4 regions of the Streptomyces sp. NPDC058045 genome follow, and region 3 is predicted to be linked to each of the others. Evidence: riboswitches for the same ligand, from Rfam matches in the RefSeq annotation. Region 3 holds a riboswitch; each other region holds the start of a gene.
The links. A riboswitch is a leader RNA that binds a small molecule or an ion and turns the genes downstream of it on or off. The one in region 3 is predicted to bind cyclic di-AMP.
Positions count from the first base shown of each region.

Region 1: another riboswitch for cyclic di-AMP. It lies ahead of ACFVST_RS13870 (M23 family metallopeptidase); the one in region 3 lies ahead of ACFVST_RS08920 (transglycosylase family protein).
Region 2: another riboswitch for cyclic di-AMP. It lies ahead of ACFVST_RS01195 (M23 family metallopeptidase); the one in region 3 lies ahead of ACFVST_RS08920 (transglycosylase family protein).
Region 4: another riboswitch for cyclic di-AMP. It lies ahead of ACFVST_RS24695 (M23 family metallopeptidase); the one in region 3 lies ahead of ACFVST_RS08920 (transglycosylase family protein).

Region 1 is NZ_JBHVRR010000018.1:26,679-34,444, reverse strand. It holds gene ACFVST_RS13885 (DNA topoisomerase (ATP-hydrolyzing) subunit A) at 1-2,110, opposite strand, end outside; gene ACFVST_RS13880 (M16 family metallopeptidase) at 2,447-3,811, shown strand; gene ACFVST_RS13875 (M16 family metallopeptidase) at 3,838-5,220, shown strand; cyclic di-AMP (ydaO/yuaA leader) riboswitch at 5,439-5,592, shown strand; gene ACFVST_RS13870 (M23 family metallopeptidase) at 5,606-6,415, shown strand; gene ACFVST_RS13865 (HPr family phosphocarrier protein) at 6,480-6,761, opposite strand; gene ACFVST_RS13860 (GNAT family N-acetyltransferase) at 6,919-7,766, shown strand, end outside.
Region 2 is NZ_JBHVRR010000001.1:249,376-257,141, reverse strand. It holds gene ACFVST_RS01220 (1-deoxy-D-xylulose-5-phosphate synthase N-terminal domain-containing protein) at 41-907, shown strand; gene ACFVST_RS01215 (aspartate aminotransferase family protein) at 904-2,340, shown strand; gene ACFVST_RS01210 (helix-turn-helix domain-containing protein) at 2,412-3,074, shown strand; gene ACFVST_RS01205 (DUF6126 family protein) at 3,071-3,250, shown strand; gene ACFVST_RS01200 (tyrosine-protein phosphatase) at 3,267-4,064, opposite strand; cyclic di-AMP (ydaO/yuaA leader) riboswitch at 4,531-4,712, shown strand; gene ACFVST_RS01195 (M23 family metallopeptidase) at 4,716-5,579, shown strand; gene ACFVST_RS01190 (SGNH/GDSL hydrolase family protein) at 5,678-6,478, shown strand; gene ACFVST_RS01185 (dihydrofolate reductase family protein) at 6,844-7,431, opposite strand.
Region 3 is NZ_JBHVRR010000010.1:26,739-34,504, forward strand. It holds gene ACFVST_RS08900 (exopolyphosphatase) at 1-262, opposite strand, end outside; gene ACFVST_RS08905 (DUF501 domain-containing protein) at 259-801, opposite strand; gene ACFVST_RS08910 (septum formation initiator family protein) at 937-1,422, opposite strand; gene eno (phosphopyruvate hydratase) at 1,531-2,817, opposite strand; gene ACFVST_RS08920 (transglycosylase family protein) at 3,139-3,840, opposite strand; cyclic di-AMP (ydaO/yuaA leader) riboswitch at 3,845-4,078, opposite strand; gene ACFVST_RS08925 (transglycosylase family protein) at 4,244-5,296, opposite strand; gene ACFVST_RS08930 (cytochrome P450) at 5,421-6,740, opposite strand; gene ACFVST_RS08935 (MazG family protein) at 6,819-7,766, opposite strand, start outside.
Region 4 is NZ_JBHVRR010000053.1:14,283-22,048, forward strand. It holds gene ACFVST_RS24675 (MFS transporter) at 1-174, shown strand, start outside; gene ACFVST_RS24680 (FAD-dependent oxidoreductase) at 277-1,305, shown strand; gene trmB (tRNA (guanosine(46)-N7)-methyltransferase TrmB) at 1,528-2,247, shown strand; gene ACFVST_RS24690 (PrsW family intramembrane metalloprotease) at 2,385-3,761, shown strand; gene ACFVST_RS24695 (M23 family metallopeptidase) at 3,854-5,062, opposite strand; cyclic di-AMP (ydaO/yuaA leader) riboswitch at 5,074-5,225, opposite strand; gene ACFVST_RS24700 (PP2C family protein-serine/threonine phosphatase) at 5,477-6,670, opposite strand; tRNA gene ACFVST_RS24705 (tRNA-Met) at 6,831-6,904, opposite strand; gene ACFVST_RS24710 (alginate lyase family protein) at 6,962-7,766, opposite strand, start outside.

The sequences.
Region 1 (7,766 bases), on a different contig from region 3:
CCAGCTTGATACCGGCCATACCGCCCGCGGCGCGCCCCTGCGGCCGTACATGGGAGGCCGGGAAGCGGAGCAGTTGGGCGTCGTCGGAGATGAAGACGAGGTCCTCCTCGCCGGTGGTCAGCTCGATGCCGCCGACCAGCCGGTCGCCGTCCTTGAGGGTGATGACCTCCAACTCCTCCTTGTTGGACGGGTAGTCGGGCACCACGCGCTTGACGACGCCCTGTGCGGTACCGAGGGCGAGGCCCGCCGACTCCTCCTCCAGGCTGGTCAGGCAGATCAGCTCCTCGTCACCGGAGAGGGGCAGGATCTCGGTCACCGGGGCGCCGCCCGCCAGCGTGGGCCGCCGGTCCGTCTCGGGCAGTTGGGGCAGGTCCACCACCGGGATCCGCAGCAGCCGGCCGCTGGAGGTGACCGCGCCCACCTCGCCGCGCGCCGTGCCCAGCACCGAGGAGACGATCACATCGTGCTTGGCGCGCTTGGCTCCCTCCCCGCTCGGCAGCGGCTCCCCGGAGACGGTGCGCGCCAGCAGGCCGGTGGAGGAGAGCAGTACCCGGCACGGGTCGTCCGCCACCTGGAGCGGGACCGTGGCCTGCGGGGTGCCGGTGGCCTCCAGCAGCAGGGTGCGCCGCCCGGTGTCGAACTTCTTGGCCACCGCGGCCAGTTCGGCCGAGACGAGCTTGCGCAGCTCGGTGTCCGACTCCAGGATCGCGGTCAGCTCCTCGATCTCCGCCCTCAGCCGGTCCCGCTCCGACTCCAGCTCAAGACGGTCGAACTTGGTCAGCCGGCGCAGCGGGGTGTCCAGGATGTACTGCGTCTGCACCTCGCTCAGCGAGAAGCGCTCCATCAGGCGCTCCTTGGCCTGGGCGGAGTTCTCACTGGAGCGGATCAGGCGGATGACCTCGTCGATGTCGACGAGGGCGACCAGCAGGCCCTCCACCAGGTGCAGCCGGTCCCGCTTCTTGCCGCGGCGGAACTCGCTGCGGCGCCGCACCACGTTGAAGCGGTGGTCGAGATAGACCTCCAGCAGCTCCTTGAGGCCCAGCGTCAGGGGCTGGCCGTCGACCAGGGCCACGTTGTTGATCCCGAAGGAGTCCTCCATCGGGGTCAGCTTGTAGAGCTGCTCCAGCACGGCCTCCGGTACGAAGCCGTTCTTGATCTCGATGACCAGGCGCAGGCCGTGCGCGCGGTCGGTGAGGTCCTTGACGTCCGCGATGCCCTGGAGCTTCTTGGCGCCGACCAGGTCCTTGATCTTGGAGATGACCTTCTCCGGGCCCACCGCGAAGGGCAGTTCGGTCACCACCAGGCCCTTGCGGCGCGGGCTGACGTCCTCCACCGCCACCGTGGCGCGGATCTTGAAGGTGCCGCGGCCCGTCTCGTAGGCGTCGCGGATGCCGGCCAGGCCCACGATGCGGCCGCCGGTGGGCAGATCGGGGCCGGGCACGTACTTCATCAGGGTGGTCAGGTCCGCGTTGGGATGGCGGATCAGATGCCGGGCGGCGGCGATGACCTCGCCCAGATTGTGCGGCGGCATGTTGGTGGCCATCCCGACGGCGATCCCGGAGGCGCCGTTGACCAGGAGGTTCGGGTAGGCGGCGGGCAGGGCGACGGGCTCCCGCTCCTGGCCGTCGTAGTTGGGGTTGAAGTCGACCGTGTCCTCGTCGATCGACTCCGTCATCAGCGATGTCGCGTCCGCCATGCGGCACTCGGTGTACCGCATCGCGGCGGGCGGGTCGTCGTTGCCCAGGGAGCCGAAGTTGCCGTGGCCGTCGACCAGCGGCAGCCGCATCGAGAAGGGCTGCGCCATGCGCACCAGGGCGTCGTAGATGGAGGCGTCGCCGTGCGGATGGAGCTTGCCCATCACCTCGCCGACGACGCGGGCGCACTTCACATAGCCGCGGTCGGGGCGCAGGCCCATCTCGTTCATCTGGTAGACGATGCGCCGGTGCACCGGCTTCATCCCGTCCCGCGCGTCCGGCAGCGCACGCGAGTAGATGACGGAGTAGGCGTACTCCAGGTAGGAGCCCTGCATCTCGTCGACCACGTCGATGTCGAGGATCCTCTCCTCGAACGAGTCGTCGGGCGGCGGGGTCTTCGTGCTGCGGCGGGCCATCGCTGCTGCGGCTCCTTCACAGATTCTGCCGGGGCAAGTACGGGTTCTGACGCGGACCATTGTGGACCTGCCCACTGACAAGGCCGACCGCGACCCGTCGGAACCGGCCCCGCACCGGGTGCCGGGCGCCCTTGTGTCACCCGATCCGGGACGGTTCGCCCCATCGGGAACTTCGACGCCTCGCGGCACGCTGCATACAGTGGCAGGACCGACACCGCCCGCCCGCCGGACGGGCCGGTCACCCGTCAGTCTCGTCGCTCCACCGGCCACGTCCGCCGCCCCGCAGCGGACGTCCCACCGGACGACGACCCCGCGATCGAAGGGACGTACATGCCCATGGGTCACACGGCCACAGCGCAGGCCGGTACCGGCGGCCTCACAGCGACGGAGCACCGCCTGGCCAACGGCCTGCGCGTGGTGCTCTCCGAGGACCACCTGACCCCGGTCGCCGCGGTCTGCCTCTGGTACGACGTCGGCTCGCGGCACGAGGTGGCGGGCCGCACCGGCCTGGCGCACCTCTTCGAGCACCTGATGTTCCAGGGTTCGAAACAGGTGCACGGCAACGGCCACTTCGAGCTGGTGCAGGGCGCCGGCGGCTCGCTCAACGGCACCACCAGCTTCGAGCGGACCAACTACTTCGAGACCATGCCCGCCCACCAGTTGGAGCTGGCGCTGTGGCTGGAGGCCGACCGGATGGGCTCCCTGCTCTCCGCGCTCGACCTGGAATCCCTGGACAACCAGCGGGACGTGGTGAAGAACGAGCGCCGCCAGCGCTACGACAACGTGCCCTACGGCACCGCCTTCGAGAAGCTCACCGCCCTCTCGTATCCCGAGGGCCACCCCTACCACCACACCCCCATCGGCTCCATGGCCGACCTGGACGCGGCCACCCTGGAGGACGCCCGCAGCTTCTTCCGCACCTACTACGCGCCGAACAACGCGGTGCTCTCCGTGGTCGGCGACATCGACCCGGAGCAGACCCTGGCCTGGGTGGAGAAGTACTTCGGTTCCATCCCGGGGCACGACGGCAAGCCCGCGCCGCGGGACGGTGCGCTGCCCGAGGTCATCGGCCGGGAGCTGCGCGAGGTCGTGACGGAGGAGGTGCCGGCCCGCGCCCTGATGGCGGCCTACCGCCTGCCCGAGGACGGCACCCGGCAGGCCGACGCGGCCGATGTGGCGCTCACCGTCCTCGGCGGCGGCGAGTCCTCCCGTATCTACAACCGGCTGGTGCGCCGGGACCGCACCGCCGTCGCCGCCGGTTTCGGCCTGCTGCGGCTGGCGGGTGCGCCGTCGCTGGGCTGGCTCGATGTGAAGACCTCGGGCGAGGTCGAGGTCCCGGTCATCGAGGCCGCGGTCGACGAGGAGCTGGCCCGCTTCGCCGAGGAGGGGCCCACCGCGGAGGAAATGGAGCGCGCCCAGGCCCAGTTGGAGCGCGAGTGGCTGGACCGGCTCGGCACCGTCGCCGGCCGCGCCGACGAACTCTGCCGCTACGCCGTCCTGTTCGGCGATCCGCAGCTCGCGCTCACCGCGGTGCGGCGCGTCCTGGACATCACCGCGGACGAGGTGCGCGACATCGCCCGCGCCCGGCTGCGCCCCGACAACCGCGCGGTCCTGGTGTACGAGCCCGTCATCCCCGCCGGCGAAGAGAACGAGCAGGAAATCGAGCAGGAAACCGAGCTGGAAAACGAGGCGGCGAAGTGACCGAGCAGACCGCACCCGCAGTCGCCATGGAGTTCCACCCGCAGCCGGAGCCGGGCGAGGCCAGGCCCTGGGCGTTCCCCGCGCCCGAGCGCGCCACCCTGGACAACGGCCTCACCGTGCTGCGCTGCCACCGCCCGGGACAGCAGGTGGTCGCCGTGGAGGTGCTGCTGGACAGCCCGCTGGACGCCGAGCCGGCCGGTCTGGACGGAGTGGCGACGATCATGGCGCGCGCCTTCTCCGAGGGCACCGACAAGCACTCCGCGGAGGACTTCGCCGCCGAACTGGAGCGCTGCGGCGCCACGTTCGACGCCCACGCCGACCACCCGGGGGTGCGCCTCTCCCTCGAAGTGCCCGTCTCCCGGCTGCCGAAGGCCCTCGGCCTGCTCGCCGACGCGCTGCGCGCCCCCGCCTTCGACGACAGCGAGGTCGAGCGCCTGGTACGCAACCGCCTGGACGAGATCCCGCACGAGACGGCCAACCCGGCCCGCCGCGCCGCCAAGGAGCTGTCCCGCCGCCTCTTCCCCGCCGACTCCCGGATGTCGCGGCCCCGCCAGGGCACCGAGGAGACCGTCGAGGGCATCGACGCCTCCGCGGTCCGCGCCTTCTACGAGAAGCATGTGCGGCCGGCCACCGCCACCGTCGTCGTGGTCGGCGATCTGGCCGCCACCGATCTGGACGCGATCCTCGCCGACACGCTCGGCGCCTGGACCGGGGACACCGCGCCGGCCCGCCCCGCGCCGCCGATCAGCGCCGACGACACCGGCCGGGTGGTCATCGTGGACCGCCCTGGCGCCGTCCAGACCCAGCTGCTCATCGGCCGGATCGGCGCCGACCGGCACGACCGGGTCTGGCCCGCGCAGGTCCTCGGCACCTACTGCCTGGGCGGCACCCTGACGTCCCGGCTGGACCGGGTGCTGCGCGAGGAGAAGGGCTACACCTACGGGGTGCGGGCCTTCGGGCAGGTGCTGCGGTCCACCGCGCCGTCCGCGGAGGGGAGCACGGGCGGTGCGGCGATGCTCGCCATCTCCGGCTCGGTCGACACGGGCTCCACCGGGCCCGCGCTGGGCGACCTCTGGCAGGTGCTGCGCACCCTGGCCGCGGACGGCCTCACCGACGCGGAGCGCGATGTCGCGGTCCAGAATCTGGTGGGGGTCGCCCCGCTCAAGTACGAGACGGCGGCGGCTGTCGCCTCGACGCTCGCGGAGCAGGTCGAGCAGGGGCTGCCGGACGACTACCAGGGCCGGCTCTACCAGCGGCTCGCGGACACCGGCACGGTGGAGTCCACCGCCGCGGTGGTCAGCGCCTTCCCCGTGGACCGGCTGGTGACGGTCCTGGTGGGCGACGCCGAGCAGATCGCCGAGCCGGTACGGGCGCTCGGCATCGGCGAGGTGTCCGTGGTCACCGGCTGACCACGCCTCCCGGCACGTGCCCCGCCCGCACCCTCAGCGGTGCGGGCGGTGGCGCGTCTCGGAAACCGATGTCCCCTCACATGTCCGAATTAGTACGGACGTTGCCCATCTGTCTGTGGCATACGCCTCAAAAGCGGTGATCCGTTTGTTGCCCGGGAGTTGTCCCGTTTAGCGTCGGTCCGGCTGTTCGTCAGGCAGTACGCCGCGCCCGCGGCACCGGGCAGCCATCGCCGAGTCCCCCGAAGTGTGAACCGGGGGAGCCGGGGACCCACCAGTCCCCCCGGGGTGAATCGGGCGCCGTGCCAGGGCCCGTAGGAGACCTTCCTGCTCCGAACCCGTCAGCTAACCCGGTAGGCGACAGGGAAGGAAAGGACGACATCGCCCCATGGCGTTCACCCGTGCCACCGGGAAGCACAGACGGCCCAGCCGCCTCAACCGCAGCACCGCGCAGGCCGCCGGCATCGCCGCGCTCACCACCACCGGCGTCGTCGGCACGCTCGCCGGACCCGCGCTCGCCGCCGACGAAGGCACCCGGGACACCGGACTCATCCGCGCCGTGGACCTCGGCCAGTCGATGGCCGCTCAGATCGACGACCAGGCCGCCGCGCAGCAGGAGGCCGCCGAGGTCTCCGCCGCTCTGGCGAAGGCGGAGCGGGACGCCCAGCGGCACGCCGCCGAGGCCAAACGGACCGCCGAGGCGAAGGCGAAGAAGATCCGCGCGGCCAAGGCGAAGAAGGCCCGCGAGGCGAAGGAGCGGGCCGCTCGCGCCGCCGAGCGCAAGCGCCTGGGCAGCTATGTCCTGCCGATCACCGGCTCCTATGTCTCCACCGGCTACCACGCCGGCAGTTCCCTGTGGTCCTCCGGCAGCCACACCGGTATCGACTTCCACGCCGCCACCGGCACCCCGGTGCACGCGGTCGGCTCCGGCACCGTGGTCGAGGCCGGCTGGGGCGGCGCCTACGGCAACAACGTGGTGCTGCGGATGCACGACGGCACCTACACCCAGTACGGACACCTCTCGTCCATCGGCGTCTCGGTCGGGCAGACCGTGACACCCGGCCGGCAGCTCGGGCTCTCCGGCGCCACCGGCAATGTGACCGGCCCGCACCTCCACTTCGAGGCCCGCACCGGCCCGGACTACGGCTCCGACATCAACCCGCTGACCTACCTCCGCTCGCACGGCCTCAGCGTCTGACCGTCCCCGCACGGTGAAGCCCCGACTCGACCGAGTCGGGGCTTCACACCTGTGCAGGGCGGCCTCAGACGGTCTCGGGCAGCTCCTCCAGACCCTCCGCGACCAGCTTGGCCAGACGGTCCAGCGCGACCTCCGCACCCTCGGCGTCCGAGGCCAGCAGGATCTCCTCGCCGCCCTGGGCACCCAGGCTCAGCACCGCGAGCATCGACGCGGCGTTGACCGGTGCGCCCCCGGCCTTGGCGATGGTGACGGGAACGCCCGAGGCCGCGGCGGCACGGACGAAGAGGGAGGCGGGGCGGGCGTGAAGACCCTCGGCCCAGCCGACGTTGACGCGGCGCTCAGCCATGTGATGCTGCCCTTCAGGTGTCGCAAAGTTGTCTAGACCAGTGTTGCATACCGTCTGCGGTACCCGGAGAATAGCCGCCCGCCATAGCCCCGCGCCCGGTGTGCAGCCCAAGCCTGCGCCCCCCCGGGCCGGCACCGCTACCCGTACCCTGGGCCCCATGCAGACCCCGTCGGACCGGCACGCCTACCCCGACCACTGGGAGGCCGATGTGGTGCTGCGCGACGGCGGCACCGCACGGATCAGGCCCATCACCCCTGACGACGCCGAGCATCTGACCGACTTCTACGAACAGGTCTCGGACGAGTCGAAGTACCTCCGCTTCTTCGCGCCCTACCCGCGGCTCTCCGACAAGGACGTGCACCGCTTCACCCACCACGACTACGTGGACCGGGTGGGCCTCGCGGCCACCGTCAGCGGCGAGTTCATCGCCACCGTCCGCTACGACCGCATCGACGCCCGGGGCCGGCCCGCCGCCGCACCCGCCGACGAGGCCGAGGTCGCCTTCCTGGTGCAGGACGCCCACCAGGGCCGCGGGGTCGCCTCCGCACTGCTGGAGCACATCGCCGCGGTGGCCCGGGAACGCGGCATCCGCCGCTTCGCCGCAGAGGTGCTGCCCAGCAACATCAAGATGGTCAAGGTCTTCACCGACGCGGGCTACCGGCAGCAGCGCAGCTTCGAAGACGGCGTGGTGCGGCTGGAGTTCGACCTGGAACCCACCGAGGCCTCGCTCGCCGTGCAGCACGCCCGCGAGCAGCGCGCCGAGGCCCGCTCGGTGCAGCGTCTGCTGCGCCCCGGCTCGGTCGCGGTGATCGGCACCGGCCGGGCCCCCGGCGGCGTCGGCCGCAGCGTCCTCGACAACCTCCGCACCGCCGGCTTCACCGGCCGCCTCCACGCCGTCAACCGCGCCTTCGAACCGGACCGCACCGCACTGGACGGGGTCCCCGCCCACCGCTCCCTCGGCGAGATCACCGACCGGGTCGACCTCGCGGTCCTCGCCGTCCCCGC
Region 2 (7,766 bases), on a different contig from region 3:
CAGCCGGACAGCAGGCACACAGGACCAAGGGGGCCCGACCATGACCATCCTCGAAGGCATCCGGGGACCGCACGACCTGAAGGCGCTGCCCGCCGAGAGACTCGATCAACTCGCCCTGGAAATCCGGGAGTTCCTGGTGCAGGCGGTCGCCAGAACCGGCGGCCACCTCGGACCCAACCTCGGCGTGGTGGAACTCACCCTCGCCCTGCACCGGGTGTTCGACTCGCCACGGGACCGCCTCCTCTGGGACACCGGCCACCAGTCGTACGTACACAAGCTTCTGGTGACCGGTACCGACGGGGCCTCGCACAACGGGATGTGGGACATGTCGGTGCTCCAGTGCGTGCCCGGGCTGCGGATCGCGGCGCCGCGGGAGGCGGAGCAACTGCGGGCCCAGCTACGGGAGTCGGTCGCCGTGGACGACGCGCCGACGCTGCTGCGGTTCCCGAAGGAGACGGTGGGGCCCGAGATCCCGGCGGTGGACCGGATCGGCGGCCTCGACGTACTGCACCGCGCTGAACGGCCGCGGGTGCTGCTGGTCGCGGTGGGCGTGATGGCGACGGTGTGCCTCAAGGCCGCGGAGCTGCTGGAGGCGCGCGGTATCGGCTGCACCGTGGTCGACCCGCGCTGGGTGAAACCGGTCGATCCGGCACTCCCGCCGCTTGCCGCGGACCACCGGCTGGTCGCCGTCGTCGAGGACAACTCCCGGGCCGGCGGTGTCGGCGCGGCCGTCGCGCTCGCCCTCGGTGATGCCGAAGTGGACGTACCGGTACGGCAGTTCGGCATCCCGGAGCAGTTTCTCGCGCACGCCAGACGCAGTGAGATGCTGGCCGACATCGGACTCACTCCGGTGGAGATCGCCGGGCGGATCGGTGCCGCCCTCGCAGCCAAGGAGACACCCCGATGAGCAGCCCGTCCACCCCCGCGGCAGCCGGTGCCGCCCACCCCGGGGAGCCGGGTGCCTGGGGCTTCGACCTGGGCCGCCTGCTCGCCGAACGCGGCGCCGAACGCTACGAGTTGCACGCCAGGCACCTCAACCACCAACTGCCGCGGATGCTGCACACCATCGGCTTCGACAAGGTCTACGAGCGGGCCGAGGGCGCCCACTTCTGGGATGCCGAGGGCAACGACTACCTCGACATGCTGGCCGGTTTCGGTGTGATGGGCCTCGGCCGCCACCACCCCGTCGTCCGCCAGGCCCTGCACGATGTGCTGGACGCCTCCCTCGCGGACCTCACCCGCTTCGACTGCCAGCCGCTGCCCGGCCTGCTCGCCGAGCAACTCCTCACCCACAGCCCGCACTTGGACCGGGTGTTCTTCGGCAACAGCGGCACCGAGGCGGTGGAGACCGCGCTGAAGTTCGCCCGCCGCGCCACCGGCCGCCCCAGGATCCTGTACTGCGAGCACTCCTTCCACGGGCTGACCGCCGGCTCCCTCTCCGTCAACGGCGAGTCCGGCTTCCGCGACGGCTTCGCCCCGCTGCTGCCGGACACCGCGGTGCCCCTGGGTGATCTCGACGCGCTGGAACGGGAGTTGGCCCGGGGCGATGTGGCCGCGCTGATCGTGGAACCCATCCAGGGCAAGGGGGTGCACGCCGCGCCGCCCGGCTATCTGAAGGCCGCCCAGGAGATGCTGCACCGCCGGCGGGCCCTGCTCATCGCCGACGAGGTGCAGACTGGCCTCGGCCGCACCGGCGACTTCTACGCCTACCAGCACGAGCCGGGGGTGGAACCGGATCTGGTGTGCGTCGCCAAATCGCTCTCCGGCGGATACGTACCGGTCAGCGCCACCCTCGGCAAGGACTGGATCTTCAAGAAGGTGTACGCGTCGATGGACCGGGTCCTGGTCCACTCGGCGAGCTTCGGCGCCAACGCACAGGCCATGGCCGCCGGGCTGGCCGTCCTCGCGGTGATGGAGGACGAGCACACCGTGGCGCACGCCCGCGCCACCGGCGACCTCCTCAGAACCAGGCTCGCCGCCCTGGTCGACCGCTATGAGCTGCTGAGCGATGTACGCGGCCGGGGGCTGATGGTGGGCATCGAGTTCGGGCGCCCCAAGTCCCTGAAGCTGCGCAGCCGTTGGGCCATGTTGCAGGCCGCGCGCAAGGGCCTGTTCGCGCAGATGGTGGTGGTGCCGCTGCTCCAGAAGCACCGCATCCTGACCCAGGTTTCCGGCGACCACCTGGAGGTGATCAAGCTCATCCCGCCGCTGGTGCTCACCGAGCAGGACGTGGACCGCTTCGTCGCCGCCTTCACCGCGGTGATGGACGACGCCCACGGGAGTGGCCTGATGTGGGACTTCGGCAGGACACTGGTGACCCAGGCCATCGCCCACCGCTGAGCGGACCCAAGCTCTTTTGCCTCTCGGGCAAGTTATTTGCCTGGGAGGCATTGCTCTGGCTCAATCGAACTATGAGCGCATCCGATCCGGAGCCGCCCGGCCCCGCAGCCCCGGAGCCGACCGGTCCCACCGCAGCCGAACTGACCGCCGTAGCACCCCAGTTGCGCGAGCTGCGCCGCCGCGCCGGACTCACCCTGGAGGCCGCCGCCCGCGACGCCGGACTCTCGCCCGCCCACCTCTCCCGGCTGGAGACCGGCCGCCGTCAGCCCTCCCTGCCGATGCTCCTCGCCCTGGCCCGGGTCTACGCCACCACCGTGGCCGACCTCCTCGGCGAGACACCCGCCGACCCCCGCTCGGTGATCCGCTCCGCCGACATGGAGCCGAACACCGCGGGCGGCTGGACCTACCTCCAGGCCAGTGCGCCCGGCCGCGCCATGCAGGCCTTGCGGGTACGGGTGCCGTACGGCAGCCAGGGCGACATCGTGCGAGTGCACCCGGGGGAGGAGTGGCTGTACGTACTGCGCGGGCGGCTGCGGCTCAGGCTGGGCGACAGCACCCGCCTCCTCGGGCCGGGCGACAGCGCCCACTTCGACTCGCTCACCCCGCACCGGATCGCCGCCGCCGACGAGGACGGCCTCGAACTGCTCTTCCTGCACACGCTGTTGCAGAGCCCGGCCGCCGCACTCTGCCTCGGCCCGGCCGCCGGCCACACCGCCCCGGGAGGCACCCCGTGAACCCACCGGTCCACCCGGAGGACGACCCCACCCCCCAGGCCCCGGTGCGGCGGATGGTTCCCGAGGACAAACTGCCCCGCTCCATCTGGATCCGGCTGGTGGTGTACGTGGTCGTGGTGCACGGCCTGGCGGCGTTCCTGTACCTGCTCTTCAAGCTGGGCGCGGAGTCCGGATAGCGGTAGGTGTGGGCGGTCAGTCCAGCAGCCGGGCGCGCAACCGCTCCCGCACCTCGGCGGTCAGCCCCAGGCCCTCGGTGAGATAGGCCTCGGTCCCGCCCCAGGTGGACTCGATGGTGTCGAAGGCCGCCGCCAGATACTCGGCGCGGGCGTCGAAGAGCGGGCTGAGCAGCTCCATCACCTCGTCGGAGGTGCCGCCCGGGGCGTTGCCGGCGCGGTGCACCCGGTACCGGCGGTGCCGCGCGTTGGACTCCAGGTAGTCGGCCTCGACCGCGTCCCGTTCCACACCCACCGCGAGCAGGGTGACGGCGACGGTCACCCCGGCCCGGTCCTTGCCGGCCGCGCAGTGCATCAGCGCCGGCACACTGTCCTCGGCGAGCGACCGCAGCACCCGCCCCAACTCGTCGGTGCGGTCGGTGATCAGCACCCGGTACGAGTCGATCATGCGCTGGGCGGCGCGGCCCTCGGCGAGCAGGGCACGGAGCTGGTCCAGGTCGCCGTGGCGCACCATCTTCCAGAACTCGGCGCCGTCCGCGGGGTCGTTGAGCGGAATGCTCACATTGCGTACGCCGTCGATCTCCACATCCAGACCGTCCAGGGCGCGGTCGGCGGAATTACGGAAATCGAAGACGGTGTGCAGTCCCAGGGTGCGCAGGAATTCGGTGTCCGCCTTGGTGGCGTGCGCGAGATGGCCGCTGCGGAAGAGCCGTCCCGGGTGCACCTGCCGGCCGTCGGTGGTGGGCAGCCCGCCCACATCGCGGAAATTGCGCACACCGTCAAGTCGGGGTTCGGTCGAGGGGACCTGCTGCGTCACGTGGGCTCCTCCCGTTCGGCCACCGGCTCCGCTCGCCGATGGGCACGAAGTCCCGACCCTACGGCATGGGGCGGCGGTACAGCATGGGTCGCACATCATGGGCTGCGAGTCGATCTGTTCCGGTCTGCCGTATATAAGGCCATATAGAGGCGCGTTGAGGAAACCGGGCGATTGCCATCACATCGGAAGTGTCACCACTCGCCCCAAGTCGCCCTGGAATGCCGGGTTATGAGGCGCGAGAGGGTGAGCAGGATCATAGTGGTGACGGTGGGTGGTGGTGGCCGGAAGGGAGGCGGGTGGGTAAGAGGGCGGGAAGTGGCGGGCGTTGAGAACGTTCCCGCAATTCCGGAAGATCAACGGTCCACGGAGCGTGACCGCATTCTCCGTAAAGGATCTGGGAAAAGCATTCCGCCCGCGCATTCCGTGCTTGTCGCCGCCACGTGCATTCGCCTACGGTCGCGCTCACTCCGGACGGACGCCGAATCCTGCCACCGTCCGGAATCCAACCGACCCACTGCCGGCAGGAGCGGGGGACCCGACAGGTACCACGCCGTCCCGGACGGCTAGGGGTGAAGCCGCTACGAGAAGGCGGCCGGGCATCTCCAGTCCGAACCCGACAGCTCACCTCGCAGGCGCCGGAGAGGACCCGCCATGCCCGCGAAGGGTAGACACCGCCGTACCCGCACGACCTTCCTGTCCCGCTCGCTGACCGTGGCCGGTACCGGGGGCGCCGCGCTCGCGCTGCCGCTGCTGGGTGCCCCCGCGGCGCACGCCGCCCCCGGCCAGTCCGCCAAGCCCGCCCAGGCCCCGGCGCAGACCCGGGCCGCGACGGGGACCGCGTCCGCCGCCACCTACACCGTGCAGGCCGGGGACTGCCTGGCGCGGATCGCGAAGGCGCAGCAAGTCGACGGCGGCTGGCGGCAGTTGTACCGGGACAACCGCGGCGCCATCGGCTCGGACCCGTCGCTGATCCACCCCGGTCTCCGACTCACCCTCGGCAAGCCCGGCGCGGCGAAGGCCGCACCCGAGACCGCCGCCGAGACCGCACCCCGGAGTGCCGCCCCCAAGGCCGCCGCCCCCAAGCCCGCCGCCGCGTCCGCCTCCGCCGGCGGTTATGCGCTGCCCGTGGCCGGTGCCACCGTCGGCACCCCGTACCACCAGGCCGGCGGGATGTGGTCCAGCGGCTACCACACCGGTACCGACTTCGTGGTGCCCACCGGCACCGGGGTGCGCGCCGTCGCCGCGGGCACCGTCGTCTCCGCCGGGTGGGGCGGCGCCTACGGCAACCAGGTCGTCGTCCGGCACGACGACGGCAGGTACTCGCAGTACGCGCATCTGTCCCAACTGGCCGTCGCCGCAGGGCAACAGGTGTCCGGCGGGACGCCGATCGGGCTCTCCGGCGCCACCGGCAACGTCACCGGACCGCATCTGCACTTCGAGATCCGCACCGGCCCGGACTACGGCTCCGATGTCGACCCGGTCGCCTATCTGCGCTCGCACGGCCTGACCATCTGATCCCGGGCACGGCGGACGGCCGGGTGGCGTATCTCACCCACCGTCAACGCCTGGCTACGGTGGCGTAGGTCACTGGTCGCGGTGAAGGATGTCGTCACGTGGCAGAGCCGACATCCTTCACCAGTGACGCGATCCGGTCCTTCGCTGCCCTCGGCGACAGCTTCACGGAGGGCGTCGGGGACCCGGGCCGCGACGGGCACTTCGTCGGCTGGGCCGACCGCCTCGCCGTCCTCCTCGACGACCGCGTGCCCGAACACAGCTTCCGCTACGCCAACCTCGCCGTACGCGGCAAACTCCTCGACCAGATCGTCGCCGACCAGGTGCCGCGGGCCCGGGAACTCGCCCCCGACCTGGTGACGTTCTGCGCCGGCGGCAACGACATCATCCGCCCCGGCACCGACCCGGACGACGTGGCCGAACGCTTCGAGCGCGCGGTGGCCGACCTCAGTTCCGCAGTCGGCACCGTGATGGTCACCACCGGCTTCGACACCCGCGATGTGCCCGTGCTCAAGCGGCTCCGCGGCAAGATCGCCACCTACAACGGGCATGTCCGCGCCGTCGCCGACCGCTACGGCTGCCCGGTGCTCGACCTGTGGTCCCTCAAGACCGTCCAGGACCGCCGCGCCTGGGACGGCGACCGGCTGCACCTCTCACCCGAGGGCCACACCCGGGTCGCCCTCCGCGCCGCGCAGGTCCTCGGCCTGGAGGTGCCCGCCGACCCGGACCAGCCGTGGCCCCCGGAACCGCCGCGCGGCACCCTCGACCTGCGGCGCGACGACATCCACTGGGCCCGCGAGTACCTGGTGCCCTGGATCGGACGCCGCCTCCGCGGCGAATCCTCCGGCGACCACATCGAGGCCAAACGCCCGGACCTGCTGCCGATCCAGGACACGGAGTAGGTACCGAGCAGGTACGGCGGGCCTGGGTCGTGTCCGGCGGAACATATGGCTTTCTGGCGGGTCGGTCGCTGGCCGGTGTCGACTCGGCCCCCTGCACCCGCCCACCAGTACGCGGCCGCCGCCGCCCGCAAGTCCCGGCCGCGGTTCCCGAAAGAAGGTACGACGCCCCGGCACCACCGCCCCGAGGGGGACTCGGGCGGTCCCCGGTGGCGGAGTTCGGCCAAGTCATTGCGGACCTGACGCTCGGCCGTCGTCGGCGGGGCGCCTGCCCAAACGGGGTCCACCCGAGGTTCCTTCGAGGTCCCCGAGGTCGGGGGACGGGGGCGCGAGGGCGGCGGGGACAGCCTGGGTGGGGCTGCGGAAACTCAGTTCCCGCCGTCCCCCACAGCGTCGGCAAGCCCGCGCCGCGACTGCTCCCGCACACGGAAGCGGAGCGTGGTGACGGCGCCCGACTGGGTGTTGCCGAACGGTTCCAGCTCGACCCTGCCGAGGCTCGGGGGCGAGAAGCGGACACCGTCCCCGAGGAGCACCGGCAGCACGTACACCAGGATCTCGTCGACGAGCCCGTGCCGCAGGCACTGGGCGGCCACGTCGGCACCGAGGATCTCCAGGTTCCTGCCGCCCGCGGCGCGGCGTGCCGTGGCGACGGCCTCCTCAAGTCCACAGGTGAGAAAGGTGACCGCAGGGTCCGGCTCCTCCGGCGGCCGGTGGGTGAGGACGAACTGGGCGCCCCCGTCGTAGCCGGTGCCCTCGTCGGCCATCCGTCGCGCGACCTCGTAGGTGCCGCGGCCGATGAGCATGGCCCCCGTGGCCGCCATGACCTCCGGGACGTCGTCCGGGGTCAGATATTCGGCGATCCAGTCCATCGCATGTCCACGGCCGGCGATGAAACCGTCCAGCGACATGGCCCGGTTCACGACCACTCTTCCGGTGCCGGTGCTGATCTCGCTCATACGTCTTCCCAAGGAGAGTGGAGGCCGGAAGCCGCATCATAGGCCGCCCGGGACGGGCAACGGCCTTACCGGACACCCTCGTTGCTCAGGCGGTCTGTACCCACGGGGCGATGCCCTGGCCCGGCCCGCATCCGCCTGCACCACCGACACCACCGACACCACCGACACCACCGACACCACCGACCCTCGCCCTCGAACCGGTCGACGTTCCCGAACCCGACGGTGAGCCAGGTTCTGCCGGGGCGCCGTCCCCGCAGGAGGCCGAGTCGACGCCGACCACCGACCAGTCGATCCGGCCCGCGAGGTCGGCGTCGGCCCGGACAGCCCGCACACGA
Region 3 (7,766 bases):
CGTCCCGGGAGGCGGAGGTGGCGGCGAAGCGGATCCGCTCGGCGCCGGACTCCTTGATGACGGCGGCGTAGTCGCGGCAGGCGGCGAAGGTGCGGTCCAGGGCCTCGGGGGCGAGGCGGCCGGTGCGGTCGACGCCCTGACCGAGCCGCACGATCTCCATCCGCCGTGCCAGATCGGTGAGTTGGCCGGTCGCCGGGTCGCAGTCGGCGACCAGCAGCCGGATCGAGTTGGTGCCGCAGTCCACGGCCGCCACCCGTGTCATCGGGCGTCCTCCGCCGTCGCATCGTCGGCGGGGCTGACGCAGGGGCCCTTGCGCCACCACTCGGGCAGCAGGGCGATCGCCTCGTCGCCCAGCGGGTTGACGCCGGGACCGGCCGCCAGCGAGTGGGCCACCAGCACATGCAGGCACTTGACCCGGTCGGGCATCCCGCCGGCGCTGGGGAAACCGGTCAGCTCCTCGATCTCGTCGCGGCGCCGCAGATAGTCCTGGTGGGCAGCGCGGTAGGCGGCGGCCAGCTCCGGATCGGTGGCGAGGCGCTCTGTCATCTCCTTCATCACGCCCTCCGCCTCCAGGGTGCCGATGGCGGAGGCGGCCCGCGGGCAGGTCAGGTAGTACAGCGTGGGGAAGGGCGAGCCGTCGGGCAGGCGCGGCGCGGTCTCCACCACGTCGGGCAGGCCGCAGGGGCAGCGGTGCGCGATGGCGCGCAGGCCGCGGGGCGGGCGGCCGAGCTGCTCCCGGAAGGCGGCGACATCCGCCTCGGTCGGCTCGGTGCGCTCGGTGGGCGGCGGCGGGGTGTCCATGGGTGTCGGGCTGTCTTTCGTTGTCGGAGTGCGGGGTGGGTGGGGCTGCGTGCGGATGAGAGGCCGGGGTGAACTGGCCGGTGCGGGGCGGCGGTTGGGCCGCGGCGGGCTCGGGTCCCCGGGGCGGGCGGCCGGTCAGCGGCCCGAGCGGTCCGCCTTGTCCACGCCGTCCCAGACATTGGAGTACCAGGGGCGGTCCGGGTCGCCCCGGTCCGCGCCGGGGAGGCGGGCGCCCTCCGGGCCGACCACGGTGTAGCCGGTCTCCCCCGGCCGTACGTAATGCAGCCGCTTGCGGATCTGCTGCTCCGCGTAGGCGTCGTCCCTCCAGCGTGCCTTCTGGTCGCGGAGTTCGTCGACCCGCTCGCGCTCCTCGTTGCGCTGGCGCCGCAGGTCGCCGATCTCGGCCTGCTGGGAGACGTACTGGCGGATCGGGTAGGCGAGGGCGACGATCAGGGAGCAGAAGACCAGGGCGAGGAGCGCGGCACGGCCGGTGAGGCGGGAGCGGCGCGCCTGACGGCGGGTCTGGGAGCGGTACACCCGGGCCGCGGTCTGCTCGCCGAGCAGCCGCAGCCTGGTCGCGGTCGAGAACCGGTCCCGGGCCTCCCGGTCCTTTCCGGCCATCTGCTCCCGCCTCCCCGATACGCGCGGACGTCCCCGCACACGGTACGGGACCGGGTGCGGGGACGTGGCCTACCTCAAGGTGTCGCCGGCGGGCGGCGGCGGCCCGCGTTACGCCTTGAACCGCGGGAAGGCGGAGCGGCCCGCGTAGACCGCGGCGTCGTCGAGGATCTCCTCGATGCGCAGCAACTGGTTGTACTTGGCGACGCGTTCGGAGCGGGCCGGGGCGCCGGTCTTGATCTGGCCGCAGTTGGTGGCGACCGCGAGGTCCGCGATGGTGACGTCCTCGGTCTCGCCGGAGCGGTGCGACATCATGCACTTGAAGCCGTTGCGCTGGGCCAGCTCCACGGCGTCCAGGGTCTCGGTGAGCGAACCGATCTGGTTGACCTTCACCAGCAGGGCGTTGGCGGAGCCCTCCTCGATACCGCGGGCCAGACGCTCCGGGTTGGTGACGAACAGGTCGTCGCCGACGAGCTGCACCTTGTCACCGAGCTTGTCGGTGACGACCTTCCAGCCCGCCCAGTCGTCCTCGAACAGCGGGTCCTCGATGGACACCAGCGGATACGAGGCCACCAGGTCCTCGTAGTACTCGGTCATCTCGGCGGCGGAGCGCTCCTTGCCCTCGAAGAGGTACTTGCCGTCCTGGTAGAACTCGGAGGCGGCGACATCGAGCGCGAGGGCGATCTGCTGGCCGGGGGCGTAGCCGGCCTCCCTGATCGCCTCCAGGATGAGGTCGAGCGCCTCGCGGTTGGAACCGAGGTTCGGCGCGAAGCCGCCCTCGTCGCCGAGACCGGTGGCGAGGCCCTTGTTCTTCAGGACCTTCTTGAGGGTGTGGTACACCTCGGCGCCCCAGCGCAGCGCCTCGGAGAAGGACTCGGCGCCGATCGGCGCGATCATGAACTCCTGGATGTCGACGTTGGAGTCCGCGTGCGAACCGCCGTTGAGGATGTTCATCATCGGCACCGGCAGCAGGTGCGCGTTGGGGCCGCCGAGGTAGCGGAACAGCGGCAGGTCGCTGGCCTCGGAGGCGGCGTGCGCCACGGCAAGCGAGACGCCGAGGATGGCGTTGGCGCCGAGGGAGCCCTTGTTGTCGGTGGCGTCCAGGTCGAACATCGCCTGGTCGATCAGGCGCTGCTCGGTGGCGTCGTAGCCGACCAGCTCCGGGCCGATCTGCTCGATGACGGCCAGGACGGCCTTCTCGACGCCCTTGCCCTGGTAGCGGTTGGGGTCGCCGTCGCGGAGCTCGACGGCCTCGAAGGCACCGGTGGAGGCACCGGACGGGACGGCGGCACGGCCGGTGCTGCCGTCGTCGAGGCCGACCTCGACCTCGACCGTGGGGTTGCCTCGGGAGTCCAGGATTTCCCGGGCTACGACGACGTCGATGGACGGCACGAGCATCTCCTTCTGGGATGTGACGCTGGAGGTGCGGGGTCGGAGCCGGATCGCCCTCGCCCCGCGGCACGAGCCTAACCGGCCCGCGGCGGTCGGTCCGCCGCCCGCCCGTCCCCTGGGACGAAATCAGGCCCGAATGATCCGGAACCAGGGCAAAGTCCACATGGTTTCCGGCCGCTTCCCGACCGGCGTCCGGCTGGATTCCGGGCGCTCTCCGACTGGTGGCGCAGGGGCGGGGGCGCGCACACGGACGGCCTCGCCCCGGCACGTGCGGGGGGTGTCACGCGCCGGGGCGAGGGCCGGTCATGGAGTGCGCCGCGGGGTGGTTCAGCTCAGGTGGAGCTGCTGGCCCGGGTAGATGAAGTCGGCGTCGTCGATGATGTCGTCGTTCAGCTTGAACAGCTTCTGCCAGCCGCCCTCGACATGGTGCGCCTTGGCGATCTTGCTGAGGGTGTCGCCCTTCTTCACCTTGTACTCGCCGTCGCCCTTCTTGACCTTCTTGCCGGTCGGGGTCTCGACGGTCTTCTTCTGGCTGGGCGCCGCACGGTGCTCGGAGCGGTCCGCGTGCTTCGGCGCCGCCGGGCGGGTCTGCTCCTGCTTCGGGGCCTGCTGCTGCGGCGCCTGCGGCTTGGGCGCCTGCTGCGAACCGCCGCCGTACGGGGTGCTGGACAGGCCGGTACCGCAGTTCGGCCAGGCGCCCTTGCCCTGACCAGCGAGGACCTTCTCACCGACGGCGATCTGCTGCGCCTTGGTGGCCTGGTCGGCACGCGGCGCGTACTGGGTGCCGCCGTACGCGGCCCAGGTGGAGCTGGTGAACTGCAGGCCGCCGTAGAAGCCGTTGCCGGTGTTGATCGACCAGTTGCCGCCGGATTCGCACTGGGCGACCTGGTCCCACTCGGAGGCGGTGGCGGCGGAGGCCGAACCGGCGGCCATCAGCGGCACGGCCACGGCGGCACCGGTGACACCGACGAGCGCGGCGACCCGGGTGGTCTTCGAAGGACGGCGGTGCTTGCCCTTGGAACGCAGCATGAAGTGATCCCCTCACCGACGCCTGCGAGGTGAGCTGTCGGGTTCGGGCCGGTGGGTCTCCCGGGCTCGCTTCCGAGCCACCGGGAGGATTGCCCGGCCGTGCGACCTGGCGCACGGCTTCACCCCCAGCCGGACCTGACCTTCCGTCGGGCGGCTGCGCGTCTCCGCTCAGCCCTCCAACGGCCGGGCCCGGCACTTACCTTGGGTCCCCCGCTCCTGCCTTCGGCGCTTGACGCGACGACTGTTCCCGTTCGGACGCCGGCAGGATTCGGCGGGGCGTCCGAGGGTGCCCGCGGTGGCGAGCGGTCTCGACCGTAAGCAGCCCGGGGCGGGAAATTCAAAGACGATCAGGGCTTCTGAGACTCATCTCTCACCGATCCCAAAACGGGCATCCAGTGGCGAACTACCGCTGCGTTTCGCCCGATTCAAGACGAAGATCAAGGGTCTGGCCAGGCACGATCAGGTCCGGATCGCTCCCCACGATTCCCTCGTTCCGCTCATACAGCGCGGACCATCCGCCCTCGACCCCGTGGTCACCCGCGATGGCCCACAACGTGTCCCCGGGACGCACCTTGTACGTTCCGTCCCCTTCATCCGTTTCACCCGTTCCCTCGCCATGCGCCTGGTCACGGGAGGCGTGGCGGCCGGACGAGTCGCGGGCCCCGCCCTCGTCGGCGGCGCCACCGCGGTGGCGGCCGGAACCGGCCGGGTCGGCGGACGTGGGGCCGCCGGAGGGGTGGGCGGATTCGGCGGGGGCGGATTCGGTGGGCGCGGCCGAAGTGCCGTCCGCGGGGCGAGAGTTGTCGGAAGTGTCGCCTTCGCGGTGGTTCTTGTCTGCGGAACCGGTGGACGGAGTGGAGGAGCCCGCGGGGTCGGCGGCATCGGTGGAGCCGGAGGAGTCCGGCGAGGGGGATGAGTCGGGCAACTGGGACGAGTCCGGCGATCCGGAGGCTTCAGGCTTGTCGCTGGCGGTACCGGAGTCATCGGAGCCGCCGGAACCTCCTGACGTCTCGGGGGAAGCGGACGAACTGGGCGAAGCGGACTCGGCGGTGGCGCCCGGGTCCACCCCCACGCCCCCAGCGATCTTGCCGAGCCCCGGCACCAGCGCACAACTCGGCCACGCCTGCGGCCCCTTGTCGGCCAGCACCTTCTGCGCCACGGCTATCTGCTGAGACCGGCTCGCCAGATCCGCCCGCGGCGCGAAATCAAGACCGCCGTACGACTCCCACACCTTCTGCGAAAGCTGAAGCCCCCCGTAGTAGCCGTTGTGCTCGTTCGCACTCCACGATCCGCCGCTCTCACAGTCGGCGAGGCGATCCCAGGTCGCAGCGGTCGCCGCGTGCGCGCCGGAGGCGCCCAGCAGCGGGATGGCGATGGCGGAGCCGGCCACCCCCGCCGCGACGACGAGAGCAGGGGCCTGGCGGGGGCGGCGGTGCCGACCGTTCCCGGAAAGCATCTGATTGCCTTTCGCGTGACAGAGGTGACAACCAAGGCGACAACTCACCCAGGTCACCAGTGAACGTAGCCGGGTCGAACACCTGTCACAAGTCGATGCATCAGCGATAACGCACACATCACATTCATGACGGCACGTCAGAAACCCTCTGACCAGCGGACGGTGTGAACTCCACCGGCAACGTCCGCAAACCCCGCATGATCAACCCGCCCCGCCACCGCAGATCGGACAAATCCACCGCCAACCGCAGATCGGGAAGGCGCCGCAACAACGTCCCCAACGCCACCCTGCCCTCCAACCGCGCCAACGGCGCCCCCAGGCAGTAGTGGATCCCGTGCCCGTATCCCAGATGCTGATTGTCCACCCGCGCCAGATCCAGCAACTCAGGCCCCTCGAACCGCTCCGGATCCCGATCCGCCGCAGCCAGCACCACCAACACCGGATCACCCGCCGCAATACGCTGCCCACCCAGCACCAACGGCTCCCGCGCGAAACGCCACGTCGCCATCTCCACCGGCCCGTCAAAACGCAGCAGTTCCTCGACCCCCGTCTCCAGCAACGCCTCCCCCGCATCCCCGGAAACCAGCGCCGACTGCAACAACCCCCGCTGCTCCGGATGCGTCAGCAACGCGAACACCCCGTTGCCGATGAGATTCACCGTCGTCTCAAAACCGGCGAACAGCAGAATGAACGCCATCGCCGCCGCCTCGTTCTCGGTGAGATGCTCCCCGTGATCCGAAGCACGGATCAGACCAGAAATCAGATCGTCACCGGGATCCTCCCGCTTCCGGTGAATCAACTCAGCGAGATACCCCCGCATCTTCTTCACCGACCTGGCCACCCCACCCCGCGGACCCTTCCCATGGCGGATCATCATCCCCGCCCAGTCACGGAAGTCATCCTGATCCTCCCGCGGCACCCCCAGCAGATCGCACACCGCATAGATCGGCAGCGGAAAAGCAAACTCATGAATAAGATCCGCCTCCCCCCGCACCGCGAAAGCATCGATCAGACCATCCGTCAACTCCTGTACTCGCGGCGCGAATTCAGCCACCCGCCGAGGAGTGAACGCCTTCGACACCAGCCGACGCAACCGCGTGTGATCCGGCGGATCGATATTCAGCAGATGCGTCATCAACTCGGCTTTCCGCTCCCCCGGAATACCCGTACGACCCCGCGCGTCCGCCGGCTCATCATGATGAGCCGGATTCTTACTCAACCGCCCATCCGCCAACGCCACCCGCGCATCCGCATACCGCGTCACCAACCAGGCCTCCACCCCACTCGGCAACCGCGTCCAGAACACCGGCGCATGCTCCCGCAACCACGAATACGCCGGATACGGATCCGCCGCGAACTCCCACGAAAACAACTCCGGACACCCGGACAACTCCGGAGAGCGGACAGGGGCGGAAGGCGGACCGGTACGGGACTCGTCGTGCATGAAGGGGACGGTACCGGGGGGGACGGGGCCAGGGGGCGGTGGGCCCAGGAGGGGCACTGGGCTCAGGAGGGGATGGGCTCAGGAGGAGCGGTGGGCGGCTTCCGTCGCGCGGATCGCATCACGGTACGCGCGGGCCGCCACACGCAGCGCAGCCTCCGGATCGACCCCCTCCGCCTCCGCCCGCACCGCCGTCGCCAGCAACTCGTACCCCAGACCACTCCCCGCAGGCAGCGGCACCTCAAGCCCCGCCGTCCGCACCCGCGAGGCAAGCTTCGCCGCCAGCGCCAACCCCGGCTGCCCCAACGGCACCCCGTCCGTCACCGACTCCCGCTGCTTCGCCTCCGCCTTGGCACCCAGCCACAACTCCCGGACATCCTCCGGGGTGTGCGCCACCGCGTCCCCGAAAATATGCGGATGGCGATGGATGAGCTTGGCGACGATGCCGCCCGCGACATCATCGATGGAGAAGGCCGCCACCTCGGCCTCCTCCTCGGCCTCGGTCCCGGCCTGGGTGCCATCGGCGTCAGGGCGGTCGGCGGGCAGTCCGTCCTCGGCGATCCGGGCATGGAACACGACTTGCAGCAGGACATCCCCCAACTCCTCCCGCAACTCGGCCCGATCCCCCTCCTCGATCGCCTCCACCAGCTCATACGCCTCCTCGATGGCGTACTTCGCCAACCCCTCATGCGTCTGCCGCGAGGACCAAGGGCACTCCATCCGGATCTGATCCATGACCTGCACCAGATCCAGCAACCGCGCCCCCGGCAGATCGTACGAAGCGGGCAGAAGTTCCAGATCCGGCATGTCCACCCGCCCCGATCCCGCCAGCCGAGCCAAGCCGTCCGTCAACTCCGGCTCGCCCTCCCCCACAGCGACCACCACCACCGTCGCCCCACCGGCACACGCATCCACCAACTCCCGCGCGCCGAGCCGGACCTCCTCCACCGGCACACCCGCCTCCCGCAGATACGGAAGCTGCGGATGCGCCGGATCGGAACACACCACCCGATCCGCGTCGTGCAACAA
Region 4 (7,766 bases), on a different contig from region 3:
GACGCGGCCTGCGAGCAGGGGGTGCGGGCGGTGGAGGTCGCGGGCCGTATCTCCTCGGCGCGCACCACCGAGTACGTCCGGGACCTGCTGCACCGGCTGGAGCCGTACGGTGACGAGCCGCGCGTGGTGGAGCTGCTGGAACGTGCCCGGCCGCTGCTGATGACCCCGGCCTGAGCCTCGCGCCCGCCCGACCGGTTCCGTGCACCGGGTCGACGGCCCGGGTTTGTCCGCACTGTCAGAGGCACGGTGCAGTATCGGGGCCGGGAGGTGGTGGCGATGCGGGACGTACTGGTGGTGGGTGGTGGGCTGCTGGGTCCGGCGGTGGCCGGTGCGCTGCGCCGGGCCGCGCCCGGTGCCGAGGTCACCGTGCTCACCGGGGAGCCCGCGCCCGGGGGCGGGCCGCGGACGGGCCTGGTGCACAGCGGGGTCGGTGAGCGGCCGGGCACGCTCGGTGCGCGGTGCGCGGTGCGGGGTGCCGTCGAGTTGCGTGCGTTCTGCGCCGAGCACGGTCTGCCCTTCGCGGCCACCGGTGAGCTGGTCGTCGCCGGTGAACGGGCCGAACTGCCCCGGCTGCACGCCCTGGCACAGCGCGCCCGCAGCCTCGGACTGCCCGTGGCCGAGCTGGGCCGGTCCCAACTCACCACGTACGAGCCGGAGATCAGAGGTCGTGCCGCGCTGCGGGTGGCCTCGGCCGGGCTCTGCGATCTCGCCGCGGTGGCCCGCCGCCTCACCGCGGACTGCGGCGCCGAGGTGCGTCACGGGGAGCGGGTGGTGCGGGTGGAGCGCCCGGCCGGGCGGGGCGTCGCGGTCCGTACCGCCGAGGGTGCCGTGCACCGGGCGCGGGTCCTGATCGACTGCACGGACATGGTGGCGCGGCCCGCTGCCCCGCCGCTCCCCCGGCCCGCCCGTACCGCATATGTGGTGGCCGGGGTCCGCGGCCCGGTCTCCCCGCTGCCCGCCCCGGGGTCCCTGTACCCCGCGGTCTATGTGCTGCCCGCGCTCGACGGGGCCGAGGGCGATGGGGTGCCCGCGTACTCGGCGGAGGCGCGGGCGGCGGTGGCGCGGCTGCTGCCTTCCGCCGCCGCGGCCGGGGGTGTGCCGGGGGACGGGGGTCTTGGCGGGGACGTGCGTATCGAGGAAGGGCCGCGCACCGTCCTTCTGCTGGGCGGCAGTTCACCGTCCGCGGCGCTGCCCCTCTGCCGGGAGCTGGCCGACCGCGCGCTACGGCTCCTCGCCCGCCACCGGCCCCGCGGCACCCCACCCGTCCCCGCGGCCGGCACGGGCGAGCGGCCGCCTCCGCCGTAGACCACGGGACGCCTCCCTCGCGCGGGGTCCGGCCCGTCCTCCGCCCCCGTCGGCGGGTGCGCGCCGGATCGTAGAATCGGGGGCACTGTGGCCTACGAAGAAACGCCCGAAGCTGGCGCCGACCAGACCCGCGGCCCGGCTCCCGCCGAAGCACCCGAGTCCCCCGAGCCTCCCGCGTCCGCCGTGCCCGCCCGGGAGGGCGGAGGTCCCGTGCAGGGGCGGATGTTCGCGCCCGGGGAGGGGCCGGCGGCCGATCCTGCCGGGTCGCGGTACGAGCGGCGGATCCGGAGCTTCCAGCCGCGTCGCAGCCGGGTCACGCTCGGTCAGGAGCAGGCGCTGCGCCGGTTGTGGCCCGCCTGGGGCCTGGACGTCGACGGCAGCAGGGTGCTGGATCCGGCGGAGCTGTTCGGCGGGCTGCCCGTGGTCCTGGAGATCGGCTTCGGTATGGGCGAGGCGACCGCGCAGATGGCGGCCGCCGACCCGGGCACCGGCATCCTCGCCGTGGATGTGCACACCCCGGGCCAGGGCAATCTGCTGGCCCTCGCCGAGGCGAACGGGCTGGACAACATCCGGGTGGCGAACGGCGACGCGGTGATCCTGCTCCAGGAGATGCTGCCGCCGGACTCGCTGCACGGCCTGCGGGTCTACTTCCCCGACCCGTGGCCCAAGAAGCGGCACCACAAACGGCGGCTGATCCAGCCGGAGTTCCTCACGCTGGCCGCGGCCCGGCTGCGGCCCGGCGCCCTGCTGCACTGCGCCACCGACTGGGAGCCGTACGCCGAGCAGATGCTGGAGGTGCTCTCGGCGCACCCCTCGTTCGTGAACACGGCGGCGGACGGAGGGTTCGCGCCGCGTCCCGGTTTCCGGCCGCTGACCCGTTTCGAAGGGCAGGGCCTCGACAAGGGGCACCCGGTGCACGATCTGCTGTTCCGGCGCCGCTGACGGTTCGGGGGGCCGGGCTCCGGAGGTTCGGTCGGCGTCGCGCCGTGCGGCCCGCGCCGGTTACCGTCGAGCACGTGTCCGCACGACCCCCGCTCCCGCCGCCCCAGGGCCACCGGCCGTCCCCCGGAACGCGGGCCGTGCCACCGGGGACGCGGACGGTACCGGGAGGGTGTCCGCACTGGTGGCAGCGGCGGGCGATACGGGCCTCGGCGCTGAGCGTGCTGCTCGCCCTGTCGGGGCTGGTGATCCTGGCCCTGGTCCGGGAGCAGACCGGCACCGAGGGCTTCCTGGTGGGGCTCGGTCTCTCGGTGCTGCCGGTGCCGCTGCTGATCGCCTCGTTCCGCTGGCTGGACCGGGTCGATCCGGGGCCGTGGCGGATCCTGCTCTTCGCGTTCTCCTGGGGGGCCTGCGCGGCGGCGCTGATCGCGATCGTCGCCAACAGCTTCGCCACCCACTGGATCGCCACCGCCACCGCGGACCCCTCACGCGCCGGCACCTGGGGGACGACGGTGATAGCGCCGGTGGTGGAGGAGTCCGCCAAGGCGACCGCGGTCCTGCTGGTGTTCCTCTTCCGCAGACGCCACTTCGCGGGCGTCGTCGACGGCGCGGTGATCGCCGGACTCTCCGCCTCCGGCTTCGCCTTCACCGAGAACGTCCTCTACCTCGGTACGGCCTTCGGCAGCGACCGGCTGACCGGGGACAGCGGACTGTCCTCGCTGACCGCGGCCACGTTCTTCGTGCGGATCGTCATGTCGCCGTTCGCGCACCCCCTGTTCACCGTGCTCACCGGCATCGGCTTCGGCCTGGCCGCCGCCTCCGCCCGCTCCCTCCCCCGCCGGCTGCTGCCACCCGCCGCGGGACTGCTGCTGGCGATGGGCCTGCACGCCGCCTGGAACAGCTCACCCAAGCTGGGCGACTACGGTTTCGTCGCGGTGTACGCGGCGCTGATGGTGCCGGTGTTCGCCGTGGTGACCTGGCTGGTGGTGTGGACCCGGCAGCGGGAACTGCGCACCGTCCGCACCGAACTCCCCGCCTACACACGGGCCGGCTGGCTCGGTCCGCAGGAGCCGTGGGCGCTGGGTTCGATGCGGGCCCGGCGGCTGGCGCGGGACCGGGCGCGGCACACCCCGGGCGGCGGCCGCCCCGCCGCACGCACGGTGTCCGAGTACGAGGCGTACGCCACCTCGCTGGCCTTTCTGCGGCACCGCACCCGGCGGGCCGGGCGTCCGGGGCCCGACTACGCGGCGCGGGAGCGGGCGCTGCTGCACGAGTTGTGGTCGCGGCGGGCGGTGGCCGGGCCGGCCCTGGAGTACGCGGCGCGGGCGGCGGCCCCGGTGCCCGTCCCACCGTGGGGCCCCTGGCCCGCCTGGGACCCCCGCACCGCACCCCACCCCCACCTCAACCCGTACGCACACCCGTCTCCGCTCCCGTATCAGCACCCGTATCCCAATCCGTACGCGCAGCCGCCCGCCCCGCAGCGGTACCCGGGCGGTGCGGGAACGGGCGGTGCCTGAACGGGCTTTGCGCGGGCGGGTGTTGGGGGCGGGCGCAGGCCGGCGGCCCTGGCGTCGGGGGGGTGTCGCCAGGGCCGCCGGGGTGTGGGGTGTCAGGGGTTGATGCCCTTGTTCTGGAGCCAGCCCAGCGGGTCGATGGCTCCGGCGCCGCCGGGGTGGACCTCCAGGTGGAGGTGGGGGCCGGTGACGTTGCCGGTGGCGCCGACGCGGCCGATGGTGTCGCCGGTGGTGACCTTCTGCCCGGCGCTGACGTTCAGCGAGGACTGGTGGCAGTACCACAGCTCGGTGCCGTCATCGAGTTCGAGGACGGTGCGGTAGCCGTAGGCGCCGGCCCAGCCGGCCTCCTTGACGGTGGCGGTGTGGATGGCCTTGAGGGGGGTGCCGGTGGGGGCGGCGAAGTCGAGGCCGGTGTGGTGCCCGGAGGACCACATGGCGCCGGGGTCCCCGAAGTGCGAGGTGAGGGTGTAGGAGACGGCGGGGAGGCTGAAGCTCTTGGCGAGCTTGGCGAGGCGCTCCCGCTCCCGCTTCTTCGCGGCCTCCTCGGCGGCCTTCTTCTTCGCCGCCTCCTTCTTGGCCTTGATGTCGTCCGCGGCCTTCTTCTGCTGGCTGGCGGCCTCTTCGGCGGCCTTCTGCGCGGCGGCGTCCTGGGCGGCGGCAGCGGCGGCGGACGAGGCGTGGTCCTGCTGTTGCTCGGCCTGCTGGAGGATGCGGCTGCGCAGTGCCTCACCGGCGTCGGTGGTGCCGTCCTCGGTGTCGGTGGTGGTGAGCCCGGCGCCGGTGAGCGGTGCGGCCTGGGTGGTCGTCTCGTCGCCGGAGTCGTCGGAGATCAGGGAGCCGACGCCGGGCAGTGACTTGGCGTCGGGCAGGGAGTCGGTGACGGTCGACAGGTCCGGTACGGAGACGCTCACCGGGGGCTTGCCCTGCGCGGAGGCTATGCCGCCGGCGCCGACCGCGGCGATCACGCCGACGCCGAGGACGGTGGAGGAACGGGCCAGGCCGCCGCGCTGCTTGGCGACACGGTGCCGGCCGCGGACCGGGCGGACGGTGTCCTCGGTGGGGTTCCACTCCTGATAGTCGTCCTCGGCCTCGGGCTGCTCGGGGCCCGGGTAGGCGTCGAAGTAGGCGGTGCCGTGGCCTTCCGCCTCCCACTGGTCCTGGTAGGCGCCCTGGTGCTGGTAGGCGCCGCGGGGGGCGGGGACGGTGAAGGCGCGGGTGCTGCCGTAGGGGTCGAACCCGTCGGGGAAGGCGCCGTGGGGGTGGGGCGCGTAACGGGGCTCGGGGGCAGGGCGGTTGGACGCCACGGGGGCGTGCTCCTTTCCTTCCTTCTCGCCTACCGGGTTAGCTGACGGGTTCGGAGCAGGAAGGTCTCCTACCGGCTTCCTTCACACAGGCAGGGAAGGAGGCCGGATTCACCCCAAGTTGGTGGTTCCCCGGTTCCCTTGCGGGATTCGGCGCGTGCGCACGGAGCCGACGCTGGTGACGGCTGGGACGACCGCGCTGCGTTATCGAACGTTAATAGACGAGGGGGTTCGATTCCAAGCCGTTCCGGCTGATCGTTGACGGCGGGGCAGCGGACTTTTCGGGGCACCTGCGGGCGGATGCGGCCGAGTTGAACCGCGTTCCGCGAAGTGCGCGCTTCTGACGGGTGCTCAGTTCCGGTGCGCAGCGGCGTCGCACGGTCACCCCTGGTAACGCGGGCCTCGCCTGCGGCTCTTTCACCGCGGCCGGATGCCCTCCGGGCCGGTCCACGGGGTGATGGGGCGGCGTACCGCGAGTAGCGCCAGGTCGTCGGTGGACCCGTCGCCGGTGTAGCGGCGGACGTCTTCGACGAGGGTGGTGAGCATGGCGCCGGGGGTGCGGAAGACGCGGCCGGTGAGAAAGGTCACGGGATCGTAGAAGGTTCCGTGACGGTCGCGGGCCTCGGTGAGGCCGTCGGTGAAGAGGAGGAGGGTGGCGCCGGGCGGGAAGTCGGTCTCGGTGGACCGGTCGGGCCGGCCGCCGAGGTCGCCGAAGCCCAGCGGGAGCGCGGCCTCCGCGGGCGGCAGTTCGCGGAGTCTGCCGTCGACGGCGAGGAGCAGCGGGTCGGGGTGGCCGCGGTTGAGGAGCCGCAGCCGGGATTCGCCGTGCGGGATCTCGACGAGGACGGCGGTGGCGAAGCTCTCCAGGGCGGCGTCCCGGCCGGGGCCGGTGGCGGGTTCGTCGCCGTAGCGCAGGACGGCGTCCCGGCTGAGGGCCCGGTCGAGTCGGCGGGCGACGGCCTCCAGGGTGTTCTCCCATTCCGCGGCCTCCCGGAAGGCGCCGATGACGACGGCGACGGCGCCGACCGCGTCCATGCCCTTGCCGCGTACGTCGCCGAGGACGATGCGGATGCCGTGCGGCGTGTCCTGCACGGCGTAGAAGTCGCCGCCGATGAAGGCCTCCGCCTGGGCGGCCTCGTAGCGGGCGGCGATGTCGAGGCCGGCGAGGCGGGCCGGCGGTGCGGGCAGTACGGCGCGCTGTGCGGCTTCCGCGACCTGCCGTGAGGAGGCGAGCAGGGCGTCGCTGCGGCGTACTTCGCGGTTGATGAGGACGGCGAGCAGGCTGACGACGAGGAAGGTGGCGATCCCGCTGACGCCGCGGGTCTGGGCGATGTCGCCGACGTCGAGGCGGCGGACGATCATGATGGCGAGGGAGGCGAGTCCGATGAGCACGGTGCCGCGGAGCCGGTAGAAGGTGGCGGCGACGAGGGGCGGCGCCACCAGGACCGGCACCACGCTGTAGCGGACCGGCACCACGGCGACGACCAGGGCCGACACGGCGATCAGCAGCACCGGCAGGGCGCGGACGAAGTTCTGTTCGGTGAGGAGGCGGCTGGCCGTGTGGGGCACCGGGCCGGGCTGCCCGTTCTCGTCTGATATTGGCTGGCCCACCTGCGTCTCCCGCCGCCTCGCGCCCGCTGCGGCGCCCCGTACAGGTTCTCCCGCCGCGGCCGACCCGGCGACCCGTGCGGTCCGACCGGTCTACGGGGTCCGGCCGGGAACGCACCGAGGGGCCGGAACCATTTTCTGGTTCCGGCCCCTCGGCCTTCAGTAGCGGGGACAGGATTTGAACCTGCGACCTCTGGGTTATGAGCCCAGCGAGCTACCGAGCTGCTCCACCCCGCGTCGATGAGTTGAAGTGTACGCCATTCGCGGGGTGCCGCGCACATCGCGCCCGGCAGGTCACTTCCCGGGGCTGTCGTCGTGGGTGAGGGTCTCCCAGGCGACGAACAGGTCGTCGGTGCCGGCGGGCCGGGTCCTCCGGTTCAGTTTGTCGGTCTGCGGCAGCGACAGATGGAGCCGGTTCTCCAGGTGGTTGGCGTCGACCTCCAGGTCGGGGCCGAGGGTGCGTTCCACCTTGCCGCCGCAGAGCCAGCCGGGGGCGCGGGCGCCGAGCTGGTAGCGGGAGTGGAATTCCAGGGCGGCCTTCAGCCGGTCCTTCACCCCGGAGTACAGGTCGACGCCCTGGTGCCAGGCGGTCTCCGCGATATGCCCGGTGGCGGCGAGCGAGTAGCCGACGTGCATGAAGTTGCGGCAGGTCTCCTGCCCGAGGCCGTCGGCGTAGACGTTCTGCCCGAACCAGTAGGTGTCGATCTGCCGCGGGGTGCGGGAGCTGCTGCCGGGCACCGTCCTGGGGCTCTTCCCGTCGGAGGAGAGGTAGAAGTACGCGGGGACGCGGGACTTGAAGCGGGCGAGGGAGGTGTCGAAGGTGCGGTGGTCGTCGAGGAAGACGGCGATGGCGATGGCGGCGTCCGTCATGGCGAGGTCCCAATTGCCGTTGTAGTCGGGGACCTTCTTGTCGACCTCGGGCAGGTACGCGGTGCGCAGCATGGTCTCGAAGCGGTGCACCCGGGGCTCGGGCCAGCCGGCGCCGGTGTGGCGGACGATCTCCGCGGCGCGGGCCCAGGTGGAGCCGGCCCACGCGGTCTGGAGTCCGGCGTTGCCGTCGGTGTGCCGTTTCACCTCGGCGGACCAGGCGTCCATGATC